4 regions of the Klebsiella scottii genome follow, and region 3 is predicted to be linked to each of the others. Evidence: predicted binding sites of a transcription regulator. Region 3 holds the regulator's gene; each other region holds the start of a gene.

Region 1 (3,560 bases), on a different contig from region 3:
GCGACGTGCTGCGCGCCGTGGCGATTATCAAGATTGCGCAGCGCATCGGCATTCCGCTGGCCACTATCGGCGACGCGTTTGGCGTACTGCCCGAAGGCCACAACTTAAGTGCCAAAGAGTGGAAGCAGCTGTCGTCGGTGTGGCGGGACGAGCTGGACCGGCGTATTCATACGCTGACCGCGCTGCGCGATCAGCTGGATGGCTGCATTGGCTGCGGCTGCCTGTCGCGACGGGACTGCCCGCTGCGTAACCCGGGGGACATGCTGGGTGAAGAGGGTACCGGTGCGCGGCTGCTGGAGGATGATTAAAAAACTAAAGCGCCACAACAGGGCGCTTTAGTTGTTTTCCGGTCTTTGTCTTTCGCTCTATCCCGCTGGTGCACAGGAGGGTTTCCCCCGACGTCGGCTCACCTCAGTTTTGCGCAACAAGTTGATGGAGGTTCCGGATTGCGCCGACACCTTAATTGTGGCACATCCCCTTAAATCTACCCGTTTATTTTGGCGAATTTTTTCCGTCATTCGCCGCCAGTTCCTATAGTTAATTTGAACAAACGACGGGAGAAATCCATGCTGACGGTACATCACCTTAATCAATCGCGATCGCAGCGCGTGCTCTGGGCGCTGGAAGAGCTGCAGCTGCCCTATCAGCTTGTCTGCTATCCGCGGCAGAAAAATATGCTGGCGCCGCCGGAGTTAAAAAATATTCACCCGCTGGGCAAATCCCCGGTCGTGGAGGACAACGGCTACGTGCTGGCGGAGTCCGGGGCGATACTCGAATATCTGCAGGAAACCTACGATAGCACGCAGCAGCTGCGCCCGCAGGCGATGGCGGACAGGCTGCAGTATCGTTTTTGGCTGCACTATGCCGAAGGCTCGCTGATGCCTCTGATGCTGATGAAGCTGGTCTTTTCCCGTCTCGGCAAGGCCCCGGTGCCGTTTGGCATGCGCACGCTGGGCGGCGCGCTGGGGAAGGGGATGCAGAAGGCCTGGCTTGACCGGCAGATTGCCACCCACGCCAGCTTTATCGAAGATCACCTCTCCCGATGGCCGTGGTTCGCGGGCGAAAACCTGAGCATGGCCGATATTCAGATGAGCTTTCCGCTGCTGGCGCTGCAGTCACGTGGCGGAATTGACGGCCTTGCGCACATCGCCCGCTGGACGCAGCGTATCGAACAGCGTCCGGCCTGGCAGCGCGCCATTGAGCGCGGCGGCCCCTTCACGCTACCGGGCGCCTGAGGCATCACCTTTTACGATGGCCGGTGCGAATTGCTATCAGCGCAAAGCCAAAATGTTAGCAGATTGCGCATGGACGATAACGTTTGCGCATCGGCTGGTTATTTCCTGAACGTCATAAGCGAAATTTAGCGAAATACGACAAACTTCAGTTGAAAAGGGCCATCTAAAGGCTGGATAATCGTTTGCCTTATTATTTTGCTCGCTATTTATCCTGCTAACAGGGGGTGAGTAAAGTAATTTTGACCACCGTATTGTATGCGCGGAGTTAAACGTTTGCTTTTTTTGCAGCCCCCCTGGCGCTGCGATATAGCACAAGGAGATCGCGTTGAACTGGCAGTGGATGGTCCACCACGCATACCGACGAATGATAAAAATTCTCAGGGGAAGTTTTCTATGTCTACGCCTTCAGCGCGTACCGGCGGTTCATTAGACGCCTGGTTTAAAATTTCGGCTCGCGGCAGCTCCGTGCGTCAGGAAATTCTTGCAGGTTTAACCACTTTTCTGGCGATGGTGTACTCGGTAATTGTGGTACCGGGCATGCTCGGTAAAGCCGGGTTCCCACCGGCGGCGGTGTTTGTCTCCACCTGTCTGGTAGCGGGCGTCGGCTCTCTCGTTATGGGGCTGTGGGCCAACCTGCCGCTGGCAATCGGTTGTGCTATCTCGCTGACCGCATTTACCGCCTTCAGCCTGGTGCTGGGGCAGCAGATCAGCATCCCGGTTGCGCTGGGCGCCGTGTTCCTGATGGGCGTGCTGTTTACCATTATCTCCGCGACCGGTATTCGTAGCTGGATCTTACGCAACCTGCCGCAGGGCGTTGCGCACGGCACCGGTATCGGTATTGGCCTGTTCCTGCTGCTGATCGCCGCCAACGGCGTGGGCCTGGTGATTAAGAACCCGCTGGACGGCCTGCCGGTCGCGCTGGGTAATTTCGACAGCTTCCCGGTGATTATGTCGCTGTTGGGGCTGGCGGTGATTATCGGCCTCGAAAAGCTGAAGGTGCCTGGCGGTATCCTGCTGACCATTATCGGCGTGTCGATCGTGGGCCTGATTTTCGACCCTAACGTCCACTTCTCCGGTATTTTTGCTATGCCGTCGCTGAGCGACGACAAAGGCAATTCGCTGATCGGCAGCCTTGATATCATCGGCGCGCTGAATCCGATAGTTCTGCCGAGCGTGCTGGCGCTGGTGATGACGGCGGTATTTGATGCCACCGGCACCATTCGCGCGGTAGCGGGGCAGGCGAACCTGCTGGACAAAGATGGGCAGATCATCAACGGCGGTAAAGCGCTGACCACCGACTCCCTGAGCAGCGTCTTCTCCGGCCTGGTCGGCGCGGCGCCGGCGGCGGTGTATATCGAATCGGCCGCAGGTACCGCCGCCGGCGGTAAAACCGGCCTGACCGCGGTGACGGTCGGCGTGCTGTTCCTGCTGATCCTGTTCCTTTCTCCGCTCTCCTATCTGGTTCCTGCATACGCTACCGCTCCGGCGCTGATGTATGTCGGTCTGCTGATGTTGAGCAACGTGGCGAAAATTGATTTTAACGATTTTGTCGATGCGATGGCGGGCCTGATTACGGCGGTCTTTATCGTGCTGACCTGCAACATCGTTACCGGCATCATGATCGGCTTCGCGTCGCTGGTGATTGGACGCCTGGTTTCCGGGGAGTGGCGCAAGCTGAACCTCGGCACCGTGATCATCGCTGCGGCGCTGGTTATCTTCTACGCCGGCGGTTGGGCAATTTAAGCTATTTTTGCTGACAACGGGCGGCTCAGGCCGCCCGTTTAATTTTTAAGCCACATCCTGTTTCCTTTTGCGTTAATCTGAGTAGCGTATCATTTCGAGACATGACGCCTCAGATGTAAAAAAAGAAAACGCAGCAAACAGGGAACACATGGAAATATTCTTTACCATACTCATCATGACCCTCGTGGTCTCTCTCTCCGGGGTGGTTACACGCGTACTGCCCTTTCAGGTTCCACTACCTTTAATCCAAATCGCCATCGGCGCGCTGTTGGCCTGGCCTACCTTCGGCCTGCACGTCGAATTCGACCCCGAACTCTTCCTGGTCCTCTTTATTCCGCCGCTGCTTTTTGCCGATGGCTGGAAGACGCCGACCCGCGAGTTCATTGAGCACGGGCGAGAGATTTTTGGCCTCGCGCTGGCGCTGGTGCTGGTAACGGTGGTGGGGATCGGCTACCTCATCTACTGGATAGTCCCAGGCATTCCGCTGATCCCGGCCTTTGCGCTGGCGGCGGTTCTGTCGCCAACCGATGCGGTAGCGCTGTCCGGGATCGTCGGTGAAGGGCGCATCCCGAAAAAAATTAT
Region 2 (3,560 bases), 470 kb from region 3:
CCTCTTTGAGCACCGACTGGCGTTGGTAAATCGCGTATTCGCAGCCCGGCTCATAGACCTGACGATAGCGATAGCCATTTTTACTGTAAGGCGCGGAGACTTCGCGCTGGGGGATGCGGTCGATAATCTCTTTCAGCACCCGCTCCTGCAGGCTACGCTGGGTGTCCATCACCGCTTTGCCGTAGGCATTCTCCTCGCGCAGATAATCCAGCACCGCCGGCTGCGAACGCTCATCGTCACGCAGCCAGAAGTAGTTATCAATACGCGTATCGCCATGTAAGGTCATCGCGTGGGGAACCCGTTTCGCTTTTGGTAGCATCTCTTTGTTCTTCTTCGGCTTAATTTTATGCGCACAACGTTAATCGACGCGCGTCCGGACGGCAAGACAAGAAATCTCCACGGCATAAATCGCTCTGCCCCGAAGGTTGGCAAACGGCCAACAGCGGACCGACGCTCGGCTACCGCTGGTGAGAAAACGCCGGAGAGAGGATCATCCCCGGCCTGCGCGACGTCAGGCTGAGAGATGACCCGTATATAAGGGTGGCAAAAGTTGCCAGCGATGCAAGCGGAACGTGATGATTTAAGAGGGAAGAGCCTGCTTTTGCGCCTGAATATCCTGTTCGATCTCGGACCGCACGTCCGCAGGGATTTTCAGCGCTTCGCCCAGGGCGTTGAGGTAGCTGCGCTCCATAAAATGGTCAATATCAATCACCGCACAGCTCAGATAGTAGACTTCCAGCGCTTCCTGCTCGCTGCTGATACCCTGCGCCAGGCGCTGCGGGTCCAGGGGCTGAGTCAATGCGCGATCGATAAGCACCCGCCCCTGCACGTCGATATTAGCCGCGCGCAGCTGCTCTTCGATGCTCGCGCGTTCGTTTTCATCAATATGCCCGTCGCTTTTGGCGGCAAAAACCAGCGCCTGAATCAGCCGCTCGCTGCGGGCATCAGGTTCAGGTGACGACGGAACCTGGCCGGCCGGCTGCGGCGAACCGGCGCGCATTTTCTGCTGATACTTGTTCCACAGCACGCTTCCTGCCACCGCGCCGCCGCCAACCAGCAGCGCGCTGGTGCCGTATTTCGCCAGCAGCTTACGCGACGATTTGCTGGCGACCAGCAGTCCCGCCAGGCCGCCAAGCGCGCCGGGCAGCAGCAGATTTTTACCGCCCGAACGATCGTCAGATGAAGAAGATTGACCCTGCTGACCCAGCAGAGACTGAAGTTGATTAAGCCAGTTAGCCATGATTTCCTCGTTGCACAATAGGCGATGTCATCAGCCTAAACGACGCGATGTCAGGAAATGTTATCAGTGGCTAAAGATGCGCAAATTCCGGGTGGCTCAGGCCGCTTTCGCCTTGCGCGATTTTGGCGCCGCTTTTTCCGCCGCTTTTTCCGCCGCGCCGTCATCCACGCTGTCATCCGCGCTGGCGCTGATGGCGTCATCGCCAGCGTCTGCGGACTGTTGTTCGTTTTCATCCTGCCCGGCGGCGTGCTCTTCCGCTTCCGGGAGTTTTCCGGACTTCATAATGTGATGTAAGGTGTCTTTGCGCTCCGCCAGCCACATCGCCATCTCATCACGCTGGGCTTCATCAAGCGTCAGCGGGCAGTCTACCAGCCAGTCGTTAAGGACTTCGGCAAGATCGAGCATTTTGTCGTAAGCATCGGCCTCTTTTTTGCTGGTAAAAGACATCTTTTCCTCACCTTCGCGAATCACCACATATTTGATTTCAACCGCCATTGTGCAGCACCTTTTTATACTGTATTTATATACAGTATAGCAAATTTAGGGCCAGGACTCAACTCACGCGCATAAAGACAGACGCAAACGTTTTCGTTTATACTACGGCGCATGTTTTTTTACTGCGGAAGAGAGTCATGACTGTATTAGGCACAGCGCTGCGCCCTGCGGCAACGCGAGTTATGCTGTTAGGTTCCGGCGAGCTGGGTAAGGAAGTCGCCATCGAGTGTCAACGTCTGGGCATTGAGACCATCGCCGTCGATCGCTACCCTGACGCGCCAGCCATGCAGGTCGCGCACCGTTCGCATGTCGTCAACATGCTGCACGGAGATGCCCTGCGCGCCATAATTGAGCAAGAAAAACCCGACTTTATCGTGCCGGAAATTGAAGCCATCGCCACCGATACTCTGGTCGAGCTGGAGCTGTGCGGACAAAAAGTCGTTCCCACCGCTCGCGCCGCAAAGCTGACGATGAACCGTGAAGGCATTCGCCGCCTGGCCGCTGAAGAGCTGCAGCTTCCAACCTCGGCCTATCGTTTTGCCGACAGTGAAGCCGCCTTTAACGACGCCGTGAACGAGATTGGCCTGCCGTGTATCGTCAAGCCGGTGATGAGCTCTTCCGGTAAAGGACAAAGCTTTATCCGCCGCCGCGAACAGCTGGCCGACGCGTGGCTTTATGCCCAGCAGGGCGGCCGCGCCGGCGCCGGCCGCGTTATTGTCGAAGGCGTGGTGAACTTCGATTTTGAAATCACCCTGCTCACCGTCAGCGCGGTCGACGGCGTGCACTTCTGCGCCCCGGTCGGCCACCGTCAGGAAGATGGCGACTATCGAGAATCCTGGCAACCTCAGCAGATGAGCGAGCTGGCGCTGGCCCGCGCGCAGGAAATTGCCCGCAACGTGGTGCTGGCGCTCGGCGGTTACGGCCTGTTCGGCGTCGAGCTGTTCGTGTGCGGCGATGAGGTGATTTTTAGCGAAGTCTCGCCGCGTCCGCACGATACCGGAATGGTTACGCTCATTTCGCAGGATCTGTCGGAGTTCGCCCTGCACGTCCGCGCCTTCCTCGGTCTGCCGGTTGGTGCGATTCGCCAGTATGGCCCGGCGGCTTCCGCGGTGATTCTGCCGCAGCTCACCAGCCACAACGTAACCTTCGGCAACCTTCAGGCCGCGGTCGGCGCGGGCCTGCAGGTGCGTCTGTTCGGTAAGCCGGAAATTGACGGTTCCCGTCGTCTGGGCGTCACGCTGGCGGTAGCGGAGAGCGTCGATGAGGCGGTTGCGCGCGCCAAAGCCGCGGCGTCAGCGGTGGTGGTTGAGGGATAAAAAAACCCGGTAGCGTTGTCGCTTACCGGGTCAGAACTGAGGCGCGGAAATTACTTCGCGCCTTCTACCGCTTCACGAGCCAGAGTGGTGATACGGTCGTAATCGCCTGCTTCCAGCGCATCCGCCGGTACCAGCCATGAACCGCCGATACACAGAACGCTGTTCAGCGCCAGGTAGTCGCGGTAGTTAGCCGGAGAGATCCCGCCGGTCGGGCAGAAACGAATATGGGCGAACGGACCGCCAATTGCCTGCAGCGCCTTCACGCCGCCGTTCGCTTCAGCCGGGAAGAATTTAAACTCTTTCAGGCCGTACTGCATGCCCAGCATCAGCTCGGATACGGTGCTGATACCCGGGATCAGTGGAATAGTCCCTTCTTCAGTCGCCGCCTTGAGCAGAGAATCGGTCAGGCCCGGGCTGATAGCGAACTGCGCTCCCGCCTCGGTCACTTCTTTCAGCTGCGCCGCGTTAGTCACGGTGCCGGCGCCGACAATCGCCTCCGGGACTTCTTT
Region 3 (3,560 bases):
GGGTGAACATCGCCCCGGCTCCGAGCACGGTGGTCAGCAGCGCGGAGAGCACCTGCGGCCGCATCAAAACCGACAGCTCCTCCTTCACGTTCGGCCGCTGCCCTGCGCTGCCTTTTGGCAACGAGAACCACAGGCCGATCATCGCCACCAGGCCAAGACCCGCCGTGGCAAGAAAGGACATGCGCCAGCCGATGGTTTCACCCAGCCAGGTCGCCGCCGGGACGCCGCCAATGTTGGCGATGGTCAGCCCCATAAACATAGTTGCCACCGCGCTGGCCTGCTTGTGTTTAGGGACCACGCTCGCGGCCACCACCGAGCCGAGGCCGAAGAAGGCGCCGTGGTTCAGGCTGGTGATAATGCGCGAAAGCAGCAGCGTGGTGTAATCCGGCGCCATTGACGAGAGGACGTTGCCAAGGGTGAAAATAGCCATCAGGAAAATCAGCGCACTGCGGCGCGCGCGATGCGACAGCAGCAGCGTCATCAGCGGTGCTCCGACCATCACGCCGATAGCATAGGCGCTGATCAGCATCCCCGCGGCGGGAATAGACACATCCACGCCTTTAGCGATAACCGGCAGTAATCCCATCGGGGAAAATTCGGTCGTACCGATACCAAACGCCCCAACGGCCAGCGCTAACAGGGGAAAGTTGATTTTCATTCAATGACTCCAGCAAACCGTCCTCAGCGACGGTATCTCATCAGAAGTCAAAAGCATGACATCAATCACAGAAAAACAAAAGTAAACGAAATGGCAAAAGATTTTTGCGAATTTGATAATAATGCGCGGGAACGGGGGGAAAGGAGCCTCTCCCCCGAAAAAATTAGTGCAGTACGGCGGTCAGCCCTGCGGCCACGATCAGACCCAGTACAATAATCGTCGTGGTCAGCGAAAACTTTAAATCTGTATCCATCAATTTTCCCCCTGATTATCCCCACAAGAAAAGTGAGCCTGCTCATTTTTGCACAATATTGCACAAAAATCTTCTGAGATTTAGGGTGATGCACATTTTTACTCTTCCCCTTTGCCGCAAGATCGGACAAAATCCCACGCTAATTTGAAAGCGTATCGGCCATTGACCCCTTCCTGTCGTTCTGTGTCGTTTCCCGACGTGATGCAATGTTGAACATTGTGCTCAGGGTGTGTATAGGCAAACGTTTCCGTATCGATAATCAGACGATCAGGTCAAGGTCTGGAGAGAGAAGTAATGGCAACAATTAAAGATGTAGCGAAGCGCGCAAACGTTTCCACTACAACAGTTTCACATGTAATTAACAAAACCCGTTTTGTGGCTGAAGAGACCCGCAACGCGGTATGGGCTGCCATCAAAGAGCTGCACTACTCTCCGAGTGCGGTGGCGCGCAGCCTGAAGGTTAATCACACTAAATCGATCGGTCTGCTGGCTACCAGCAGCGAAGCGGCCTATTTCGCCGAGATTATCGAGTCCGTTGAGAAGAGCTGCTTCCAGAAGGGCTACACCTTGATTCTGGGCAACGCCTGGAACGATCCGGAAAAGCAGCAGGCCTACCTGTCGATGATGGCGCAAAAGCGCGTCGACGGCCTGCTGGTGATGTGTTCCGAATATCCGCAGTCGGTGCTGTCCATGCTGGAAGAGTACCGCAACATCCCGATGGTCGTCATGGACTGGGGTGAGTCCAAGGCTGATTTTACCGATTCGGTGATCGATAACGCCTTTGAAGGCGGCTATATGGCCGGTCGCTACCTCGTTGAGCGCGGCCACCGTGAAATCGGCGTGATCCCGGGCCCGCTGGAGCGCAATACCGGCGCCGGACGCCTGGCCGGTTTTATGAAAGCGATGGAAGAAGCGCAGATTAGCGTCCCGGAAAGCTGGGTTGTTCAGGGCGACTTCGAGCCGGAATCCGGCTACCGCGCCATGCAGCAGATCCTCAGCCAGCCGCATCGCCCGACCGCCATATTCTGCGGCGGCGATATCATGGCAATGGGAGCCATCTGCGCCGCCGACGAAATGGGCCTGCGCGTCCCGCAGGATATTTCGCTCATTGGCTATGACAACGTGCGCAACGCCCGCTACTTCAGCCCGGCGCTGACCACCATCCATCAGCCGAAGGATTCACTCGGCGAAGCCGCATTCAATATGCTGATGGACCGTATCGTCAATAAGCGCGAAGAGTCGCAGTCTATCGAAGTTCACCCGCGACTGGTCGAGCGTCGCTCGGTGATCGACGGCCCGTTCGTCGACTACCGCCGCTAATCCTGCCGTGGCGCCGGCTATTCCGGCGCCCGCAGCCACTCCCGATTTAACGTTTCGCTGTCGCCAAGATAGTCCAGCAGCCAGGAGAGAGCCGGTGAGATATCGCTCTGCTGCCAGGTCAGGCAGCACGCGGCGTCCGGGAACGGATTTTCCAGCTCCAGCGCCGTCCACTCGCCGCTATCGATCCGCGGGCGGGCAAAGTGCGACGGCACCATGCCGATGCAGAGTCCGGCCGACAGGCAGGTGGCCGAGGCGTCCCAGTCCGGCACCACCACTCTCTTCTGGTTATCCAGCAGCCACGTCGTGCGCTTGGGCAACGAACGCGACGTATCCTCCCTGACCAGCGACGGCCAGTTGCGCAACGTGTCATCGCTCAGCGGGCCGCTCATTTTCGCCAGCGGATGGTGGCTGGCCACCACGCAGTGCCAGCTCAGCATGCCCATATCACGAAAGGCGTAGCGTCCGCCGACCGGAATCGAGCGGGTCGCGCCGATGGCCAGCTCCACGCGGCCGTCGGCCAGCGCATCCCAGACGCCGTTAAACACCTCCTGAAAGACAATCAGCTCGACGTCCGGAAAGTGACGATAAAAATCGACAATCATCTGCCGCATCCGCGCCGGCTTAACGATATCGTCAACCGCGATCGAGAGCTGCCCGCGCCAGCCGTTGGCGATCTGCTGGCACTGACGGCGGGTGATCTGCATTTTTTTGATAACAGAACGCCCTTCCTGTAAAAACCACACGCCGGCCGGCGTGAGCTCAACGTCCCGGTGGCGTCGCTCAAAGAGCGGAACGGCCAGCCATTCTTCGAGCTGACGCACGGTGTAGCTGACCGCCGAGGGTACACGATGCAGCTCCTGAGCCGCCGCGCTGAAGCTGCCGTTGCGCGCAACCGCATCAACCACTTCAAGAGAGTATTCGGACCACATATTCTGCCTGCAAATTTTTTGAACGCATGTAACAAATATTAGCGTTTCACAAGCCAGAATGCACTCCCTACACTCAGCGGCATCTTACCTGCATCAGAAGAAAGAGAACTTTATGCAACAACCTGGGAAAGGATTTTTGGTTTGGCTGGCGGGCCTCAGCGTGCTCGGCTTCCTGGCAACCGATATGTATCTGCCGGCGTTTTCGGCGATCCAACAGGATCTCAACACTTCGGCGGCTTCTGTCAGCGCCAGCCTCAGCGTGTTTCTCGCCGGTTTCGCCATTGGTCAGCTGTTCTGGGGCCCGGTCTCCGATCGCTACGGGCGCAAGCCGGTGCTGCTCAGCGGCCTGGCGATCTTCGCCGTCGGCTGCCTTGGCATGCTGTGGGTGCAGAACGCGACC
Region 4 (3,560 bases), 1.1 Mb from region 3:
CGCGCGAATAAAATAAAGTCCATCGATCCGAGTTTATTCGATCATCTTTATCGCCTGCAGGGATTACTTGGCACCAATAAGCCTGTCCAGCTTATCTCCGGCTATCGTTCCCTCGATACCAACGATGAGCTACGTGCACGAAGCCGTGGTGTAGCCAAACATAGCTACCACACCAAAGGCCAGGCCATGGATTTTCATATCGAAGGCATTTCGTTGAGCAATGTTCGCAAAGCGGCGTTATCTATGGGCGCGGGTGGTGTAGGATATTACCCACGTAGCAACTTTGTGCATATTGATACCGGTCCGGTAAGGCACTGGTAACGAAAGGAGCGTCATGAACTATCGTATTATTCCGGTTACCGCGTTCGCCCAGAACTGCTCTTTAATCTGGTGTGAGCAAACCCGACTTGCTGCGCTGGTCGATCCTGGCGGTGATGCAGAGCGAATCAAACAGGAAGTGACGGCAGCAGGCGTCAGCCTGATGCAGATTTTGCTCACTCACGGTCATCTCGACCACGTTGGTGCGGCAGCCGAGCTGGCGCAACACTACGGCGTGCCGATTATCGGACCGGAAAAAGAAGATGAGTTCTGGCTGGAAGGACTCCCTGCGCAAAGCCGGATGTTCGGCCTGGAGGATTGCCAGCCGCTGCATCCTGACCGCTGGCTTAATGAAGGCGATGTCGTCAGCGTGGGGAACGTTTCTCTGCAGGTTCTGCATTGCCCAGGCCATACGCCGGGACACGTTGTTTTCTTCGATGACGCGTCGCGGCTGCTGGTTTCCGGCGACGTTATCTTCAAAGGTGGCGTCGGGCGCAGCGACTTCCCGCGCGGCGACCACGGGCAGCTGATCGACGCGATTAAACGCAAGCTGCTGCCTTTGGGCGATGACGTGACCTTTATCCCCGGCCACGGGCCGATATCAACGCTAGGCCATGAGCGTTTGCATAACCCTTTCCTGCAAGATGAAATGCCGGTCTGGTAACCATTCCGGACGCTAAATATAAAGAAGGCCGCATATGCGGCCTTCTTTTTTTAGGGTACAGCGGCGTTACAGTACGGCGACGATCGCTTCACACAGCGGCGCCATATTGTCCGGCGTCATGCCGGCAACGTTAATGCGCCCGGAAGCCACGGCGTAAATCGCGAACTCTTCGCGCAGACGCAGAACCTGCTCTTTGGTCAGGCCGCTAAACGAGAACATGCCGTTTTGCTTAATGATGAAGGAGAAGTCGCGGTTAGCGCCTTTTTCCTGCAGGGTATTAACGAACAGCAGGCGCATACGCTGAATGCGCTGACGCATGTCGGTCAGCTCCTGCTCCCAGATAGCGCGCAGCGCATCGTTGCTGAGAATTGTCGCCACAACGGCAGCGCCGTGTGCCGGCGGGTTGGAGTAGTTAGCGCGGATCACTGACTTCATCTGGCTGAACGCGCGGTCGACGGTGTCGCTATCGCTTGCCACCAGCGTACAGGCGCCAACGCGCTCATTGTACAGGCCGAAGTTCTTCGAGTAGGAGCTGGCAACCAGCAGCTCTTTGTGCAGCGCGGCAAACGCGCGCAGGCCTTCAGCATCTTCTTCCAGACCGCGGGCAAAGCCCTGATAGGCGAAGTCGAACAGCGGCAGCCAGCCCTTATCAACGGAGAGCTGCGCCAGCTGTTGCCACTGCTCCAGCGTCGGATCGATACCGGTTGGGTTATGGCAGCAGCCGTGGAACAAAACAACGTCGCCAGCCTGGGCTTCATTGAGGCTTGCCAGCAGACCGGCAAAGTCGAGAGTGCGGTTAGCCGCATCGTAGTAGGTGTACTCGCGAACTTCGAGGCCGGCGGAATTGAATACGCTCTTGTGGTTCGGCCAGCTCGGATTGCTCACCCAAACGCGCTTAACGTCGGTATTTTTGGCAAGGAAGTCGGCGGCAACGCGCAGGCCACCGGTACCGCCTGGAGTCTGGGCGGTACGCGCGCGCTTATCGCTGACGATAGCGCTTCCTTTACCGAACAGCAGCTCCTGCGTGCATTGACCAAATTCCGGAATACCATCGATACCCAGATAATTTTTGGTGGTCTCATTCTCCAGCAGATATTGCTCTGCCTTCTTCACGCTGGTCAGGACCGGGGTTTTACCCGTTTCATCTTTATAAACGCCAATCCCGAGGTTAATTTTTGTAGGACGGTCATCGGCACGAAACAGATCGGCCAGGCCCAGAATAGGGTCGGCAGGGGCGGCAGTAATGTTCTCAAACATGACGAGGTTCCATTGTGATTACTGAAGGGAGTTCCGCTATCAGGGTAACGGGAGAATGAGCAATTGCCAACCGTTTGCGACAAAAAGCGCGAAGGTTTTCCAAAGTTACGATCTTTGCCTTAGTAACGCAGAAAAGCAGGACCGAAGTCCTGCTTTTTAGGCATATCACGAAGGGGTGTACTGATTAAAACTTAGAACTGGTAAACGATACCCACGGCGACGGTGTCGTCGGAATTCACGCCCAGTTTGTTGTCGCTATCGATCTGGTTGATCTGATAATCGACATAGGTAGACATGTTTTTGTTGAAGTAGTAGGTTGCGCCGACATCAATGTAGTTGATGTAGTCTTCGTTACCCACACCCTCAACGTTTTTCGCTTTAGATTTGTAGTAAGCGATGGACGGACGCAGGCCGAAATCAAACTGATACTGCGCAACGATGGAGAAGTCCTGAGTCTTGTTGGCAAAACCGTCAGTAATACGGGTCGCATTACGGGTTTCGCCGTACAGAGCTGCCAGGTAGATGTTGTTCGCATCATATTTCAGACCGGTTGCCCACTGCTCGGCTTTATCGCCTTTACCGCGAGTCAGAGCCTGCTGTGCATCGGTACGATCCGCTGCGCCGTATGCGCCGACAATGCCGAAGCCGTCGATGTCATAGCTCAGAGAGGTTGCCCAGCCGTCGCCGTTAGAGCGGGAAGCGTCTGTGTGCTCGTTTTTGCCCAGGTACTGTACGCCAAAGCTCAGGCCGTCAACCAGACCGAAGAAGTTGGTATTACGGTAGGTTGCGAGACCACCGGTACGACCTGCGAAGAAGTTATCGCTGGAACCGGTGTCGCCACCAAACTCAGGCAGCATATCGGTGACGCCGATAGCGTCATACACCAGGCCGTAGTTACGACCATAGTTGAAGGAGCCTGCATCGCCGAATTTCAGACCGGCGTATGCCAGACGGGTTTTGTTGCCGCTCTGAGCGTCGCTACCTTCAGTGTTATTACCCTGGAAGTTATATTCCCACTGGCCGAAACCGGTCAGCTGATCGTTGATCTGGGTTTCACCTTTAAAACCTAAACGTGCATAGGTCTGGTCGCCGTCATTACCCTTGTTATCAGAGAAATAGTGCAGACCTACGGTTTTACCGTACAGATCGAGTTTGTTGCCGTCTTTGTTATAGATTTCTGCAGCATTTGCTGCGCCGGCTACCAGCAGGGCAGGGATCACCGCTGCCAGAATATTGCGCTTCATCATTATTTATTACCCTCATTAGTATTTTTATATGAACACTTGCCACTGCCGCCAATACATTCTGTCAATGAAAATTT

Evidence for each region. The regulator PurR, encoded in region 3, represses purine synthesis genes. The targets are predictions, from matches to a motif close to CANGCAAACGTTTGCNTG.
Region 1: QFI97_RS03310 (NCS2 family permease) is a predicted target of PurR. The motif match lies at 1,498-1,515, and genes of this name have one in related genera.
Region 2: purT (formate-dependent phosphoribosylglycinamide formyltransferase) is a predicted target of PurR. The motif match lies at 1,816-1,833, and genes of this name have one in related genera.
Region 4: QFI97_RS19150 (amino acid aminotransferase) is a predicted target of PurR. The motif match lies at 2,303-2,320, and genes of this name have one in related genera.

What each region holds. Positions count from the first base shown of each region.
Region 1 is NZ_JARXNI010000018.1:298,523-302,082, reverse strand. Features, by position in the region: gene soxR (redox-sensitive transcriptional activator SoxR) at 1-308, shown strand, start outside; gene QFI97_RS03315 (glutathione S-transferase family protein) at 567-1,235, shown strand; gene QFI97_RS03310 (NCS2 family permease) at 1,629-2,978, shown strand; gene QFI97_RS03305 (Na+/H+ antiporter) at 3,127-3,560, shown strand, end outside.
Region 2 is NZ_JARXNI010000020.1:827,748-831,307, reverse strand. Features, by position in the region: gene ptrB (oligopeptidase B) at 1-319, opposite strand, end outside; gene QFI97_RS11515 (tellurite resistance TerB family protein) at 581-1,240, opposite strand; gene QFI97_RS11510 (YebG family protein) at 1,337-1,735, opposite strand; gene purT (formate-dependent phosphoribosylglycinamide formyltransferase) at 1,873-3,051, shown strand; gene QFI97_RS11500 (bifunctional 4-hydroxy-2-oxoglutarate aldolase/2-dehydro-3-deoxy-phosphogluconate aldolase) at 3,102-3,560, opposite strand, start outside.
Region 3 is NZ_JARXNI010000020.1:1,301,448-1,305,007, reverse strand. Features, by position in the region: gene QFI97_RS13815 (MFS transporter) at 1-658, opposite strand, end outside; gene cydH (cytochrome bd-I oxidase subunit CydH) at 822-911, opposite strand; gene purR (HTH-type transcriptional repressor PurR) at 1,206-2,231, shown strand; gene punR (DNA-binding transcriptional activator PunR) at 2,249-3,160, opposite strand; gene punC (purine nucleoside transporter PunC) at 3,273-3,560, shown strand, end outside.
Region 4 is NZ_JARXNI010000020.1:2,428,475-2,432,034, reverse strand. Features, by position in the region: gene mepK (peptidoglycan L,D-endopeptidase MepK) at 1-321, shown strand, start outside; gene QFI97_RS19155 (MBL fold metallo-hydrolase) at 335-982, shown strand; gene QFI97_RS19150 (amino acid aminotransferase) at 1,049-2,239, opposite strand; gene ompF (porin OmpF) at 2,431-3,486, opposite strand.